Regions from separate parts of the Allobosea sp. OAE752 genome, predicted to be linked through region 2. Evidence: riboswitches for the same ligand, from Rfam matches in the RefSeq annotation. Region 2 holds a riboswitch; the other holds the start of a gene.
The links. A riboswitch is a leader RNA that binds a small molecule or an ion and turns the genes downstream of it on or off. The one in region 2 is predicted to bind thiamine pyrophosphate.
Positions count from the first base shown of each region.

Region 1 (2,388 bases), on a different contig from region 2:
GTCTCGGCGCGCTTGCGGGCCGGGACGAATTCGCCGTTCACAGCGGTGGCGACGATCCGGCCGGCATAGCCGAGCTCGGCCAGCGCCTCGGCCAGCGTCTTGCCCGCGATGTCCTGGGGCGCGCCGTTAAGCAGCAAGGTCATGCAGCATCTCCGGTCGGGATTGCGGGTTCAATACGGCATCGGCCGCCATCCGCGCCATGGCGGGGCTGAGCAGGAAGCCGTGGCGATAGAGCCCGTTGACATGGATCACCCGGCCCCGGCGCGTCAGCCGCGGCAGGTTGTCGGGAAAGGCCGGGCGGGCATCGGTGCCGATCTCGACGATCTCGGCCTCGCCGAAGGCCGGATGCAGCGCATAGGCCGCGCCGAGCAGTTCGAGCATGGAGCGGGCCGAGATGCGCCGGCGCGCGCCGCTCTCGATCATGGTCGCGCCGACCATGAAATGCCCCTCGGCGCGCGGCACGATGTAGAGCGGAATGCGCGGGTGCAGCAGCCGGACCGGACGCGACAGCGCAATCTCGTCGCTCTTCAGGATCAGCATCTCGCCCTTGACGCCGCGCAGATCGGGCAGGACGTCGCGGGCCGCAAGCCCGCGGCAATCGAGCACGATATCGGCGTCGAGCTCGGCCGGCTCGACCGGGCTCTCGAAATGGATCGTCCCGCCTTGCGCGAGAATCTTGTCGCCCAGGGCCTTGATCGCCCGGCGCGGATCGAGATGCGCCTCCGCTGCGAAGAACAGCCCGCGCCCGAAGCGCCCGACGAGATCGGGCTCCAGCCGCGCGATCGCCTCGCCGTCGATCTCCTCGAAATGGCTGGTGCGCTGGCCGAAGCGGCGCAGCTCCGAACGATCCCGGCTCGGCGCGACGACGAGCGTGCCCTGTCGCGCGACCTCACCCGTATGCCGCTCCCACCAGCCGGCCGCCTCCTGCCCGAGCCGCACCACCGGCTCCTCGGCGCTCTCGCCCTCGCACCAGGGCGCCAGCATGCCGCCGGCATACCAGGAGCAGGCCTCGGCGCCGATGCGCGGACCGCGCTCATGGATGACGACGGCCGCGCCCCTGTCGAGCAACTCGACGGCGCAGGCGAGGCCGACGACGCCGGCGCCGACGATCGCGACGGTGGTCTGGCTTGGCCGATGCGGCAACTGTGCCATGCGCTTCCCATGCTCCCGGGGAGGCAACGGCCGGAGGCGCGATGCAGAGAACTGCGAGCCGAGGACCGTTCCCTTCGCCGGCATTACCCGGATCAGGTACGATGGGTTGGCGTGAGCCACGCCTCTCAGCCTCTCGGCACCCCAACGGACGCGCTCAATCTAGTGAGCTGGGCCCCAGAGAGCAAGGCGAGCCGATGCATACCGGCCTTTCCGGGAGATCGCCCGGCTTGACGTCTCCCTTACCAAGGGAGTGCTTCCGTCGCTCCTGCGCAGCCATATCCCCTCCCGTGTGAAGGGAGTGATCGCCCGCCCCTGTCGACCAGGAGAATTATCCTTGGTGCAAAGTGGCCGGCGAGGCTTGTCAAACGGCGTCACGATCGGGCATAGAGCCTTGCGCTGGAGACGTGGCCGAGAGGCTGAAGGCACTCGTTTGCTAAATGAGCATACCCCACAAGGGTATCGAGGGTTCGAATCCCTCCGTCTCCGCCACTCCTACCCCGTTGATTAGTAAAGACAGTTCTAAGCGCTGCCGAGCACGATAGACGGCGGCCTACACATGGCAGGCTGCCTCTGGCAGCGCGGAGCCCGATTCTGGTTCCAGATCGCCATTCCGATCTCCGAGGGGCGTTCGGGAGCACTCCTGTTCGGGTGCCCCTGCCCTGTGACGATCATCGGGACGCGTCGCGTTATGCCCGCCGACTCGCCGGTATCGCCGAGAGCTGGTTCAGGGAGTTGAAGAAGGAGCGCCTCACAGGGTTGCCGTCATCTCCGGCTGGAGGCCGCCGACTTCTTCGCACGGCCCGGACGCAGACCTTCCTGATGTCAGCAAGGGTGGTTTGTGTTGAAGAAGTCGGTGTTGCTGTGGGCTTGAGGTTCTGTTTCCGTCGTCCTTGCGGAGGGCGGCGTGATGATGGGCGAGCGGACGGTTGCGCAGGAGGCACTGTTCTACGAGTTCAACCTTGAGCGGCATGTCCCGGCCAGCCGATGCAGCGGCCCCATGGCGCGAGAGACCCGACCTTCAGACGCCTCAAACCCGACGGGTGGTCAATTCAGTCTCCACCGGACACCGCAAACACCTCATATCTTCGATATCGGCGGTGCGTCGGACCAAGTCGGCGCCTTGAGACTTCGCTTCACCCGGTGATTCTCGCCTGCGACGGACTGCCCGGTCGGTGATTTGCCCACGAGGTAGTTCTTCTGCCATTTCTGCTCCACCGTAAGGGGGTCGCCGAGACC
Region 1 is NZ_JBNPXO010000008.1:113,177-115,564, reverse strand. It holds gene thiS (sulfur carrier protein ThiS) at 1-143, opposite strand, end outside; gene thiO (glycine oxidase ThiO) at 127-1,152, opposite strand; TPP riboswitch at 1,205-1,306, opposite strand; tRNA gene GGC47_RS20030 (tRNA-Ser) at 1,551-1,641, shown strand; gene GGC47_RS20025 (DUF6065 family protein) at 2,230-2,388, opposite strand, start outside.
Region 1: linked by a shared signal. The riboswitch ahead of thiO (glycine oxidase ThiO) and the one ahead of thiC (phosphomethylpyrimidine synthase ThiC) in region 2 are both predicted to bind thiamine pyrophosphate.

Region 2 (2,388 bases):
GATGGCCCTTGGCGAGGTCGGCGGCATGGGCCGCGATGCGATAGGTGATGACGCCGGTCTTGACGTCGTCGCGGTTCGGCAGGCCCAGATGCTCCTTCGGCGTGACGTAGCAGAGCATGGCGCAGCCATACCAACCGATCATCGCAGCCCCGATGCCCGAGGTGATGTGGTCGTAGCCCGGCGCGATGTCGGTGGTCAGCGGTCCGAGCGTATAGAAGGGCGCCTCGCCGCATTCGCGCAGCTGCTTGTCCATGTTCTCCTTGATCTTGTGCATCGGCACATGGCCGGGGCCCTCGATCATCACCTGGCAGCCCTTCTTCCAGGCGACCTGGGTCAGCTCGCCCAGCGTCTCCAGCTCGGCGAACTGGGCGCGGTCATTGGCGTCGGCGATCGAGCCCGGACGCAGGCCATCGCCCAGCGAGAAGGAGACGTCGTATTTGCGCATGATGTCGCAAATCTCGTCGAAGCGCTCGTAGAGGAAGCTCTCCTTGTGATGCGCCAGGCACCAGCGCGCCATGATCGAGCCGCCGCGCGAGACGATGCCGGTAACTCGCGATGCCGTGAGCGGAACATAGGGAAGTCTGACGCCGGCATGGATGGTGAAGTAGTCGACGCCCTGCTCGGCCTGCTCGATGAGGGTGTCCTTGAACACCTCCCAGTCGAGCTTGATCGGATCGCCGCCGACCTTCTCCAGCGCCTGATAGATCGGCACCGTGCCGATCGGCACCGGTGAATTGCGCAGGATCCAGGAGCGGATGTTGTGGATGTTGCGGCCGGTGGAGAGGTCCATCACCGTATCGGCGCCCCAGCGGATCGCCCAGACCAGCTTCTCGACCTCCTCGGCCGCGCCGGAGGTGACGGCCGAGTTGCCGATATTGGCGTTGATCTTGACCAGGAAATTGCGGCCGATCGCCATCGGCTCGAGCTCGGGGTGGTTGATGTTGGCCGGGATGATGGCGCGGCCGCGGGCGATCTCCTCGCGGACGAATTCGGGCGTGACGAATTCCGGCACGCTGGCGCCGAAGCTCTCGCCATCGGCATGACGCTCGCGCGCGCCTTCGAGCATCGCGGCGCGGCCGAGATTCTCGCGATGGGCGACATAGATCATCTCGGGCGTGATGATGCCGGCCTTGGCGAATTCGTACTGCGTCGCCATCTGGCCGGGCTTCGCCTCGAGGATCGGGCGCTCAGCCGGGCAGGCCGGAACCAGCTGCGCTTCGCTGATATGGCCGTTATCGGCGGCGGTGACCGCGCGCCCGGCGACCCGCTCGAAGCCGCGGGCGTCGAGCCAGGCACGACGCGGCTGGGGCAGGCCCGCATCGAGGTCGATCTTCGCGTCGGTCTCGGTAAAGGGGCCGGACGGGTCGTAGATCCGCACCGGCGGTTCGGCGTCCGTGGTGAGCTGCACCTCACGGAACGGCACCCGGATCGAGCCATCCTCGGGTGTCGGCACATAGATCTTGCGCGAGCCGATGATTGGCCCCGTGGTCACGCTTTGCGGCGCGGTCTTGACGCTGTTCTTCTGCGGCTTGGTATGGGCGTTCATGCGGGATCTCCTCCTTGGTCCAAGGTTCAGGAGATCCGGGTTTGGAAGCGGTCCAGTCGCTGTCTGCGGATAAGGTACGGCCCGACCCGCGTTCCAGTCCCTCCGCCGGTATGACCCGGATCAGGTTCGACGGGTTCGGCCTCATCAGCCATCTCAGCCCTTGCGAGCACCCCTCGGAACGATTCCAAGGGTAGGGCTTCGACCGGGGAGACGCAACCGGCAAAGGAAAGCCGGCACGCAGGGGCCGGCATGCAAAAAACGTCAGGCCGTGCGATCGACCCGCAGGCCCTGGCCTGCGGGGAGGACGGCCTTCGCCTGCTCAGCGCCCTGCTCGAGCATGGCGACGACGCCGCGCTCGGCCTCGGCATTCTGCCGCAGCATCTCGGTGCCGAGGGCCTGCTGCGTCGAGGCTGACTGCATCGAGACGAGGCTTTGGGCGATGGCGGCAACGTCACTCATGCGGCGATGCTTAGGCCGCAAGCGTTGAACAATCCTGAACGCCTCTCAGGGCGCGATGATCGAAGGCACGCCGCGCGGCATCGGCAGATCGCGATTGGCCTCCTGCGCCGCGCGTCCGTCCTGCGCCACGCGCCCGTATTGATGGAACAGCCCTCGCTCCTCGGACCGCAAGCGGGAAACCTCCCCCGGTTGCGGGGCGATCGGCACGCCGGGCGCCCGCTGCTTGACCGCAGGGCCGGGCGACGAGGTGCTCTGGGCCTGCGCGGCCGGCGCCAGAAGCGATCCGGCCAGAAGCAGGCATGCCAGCATCAAGGAGAGCTTCTTCATGGCTTCATCTCCCTTCGGACTACTCCTCCGGAACATAGAACTGGCGAAACGAAGCG
Region 2 is NZ_JBNPXO010000004.1:41,622-44,009, reverse strand. It holds gene thiC (phosphomethylpyrimidine synthase ThiC) at 1-1,546, opposite strand, end outside; TPP riboswitch at 1,626-1,730, opposite strand; gene GGC47_RS11875 (hypothetical protein) at 1,808-2,005, opposite strand; gene GGC47_RS11870 (hypothetical protein) at 2,051-2,332, opposite strand.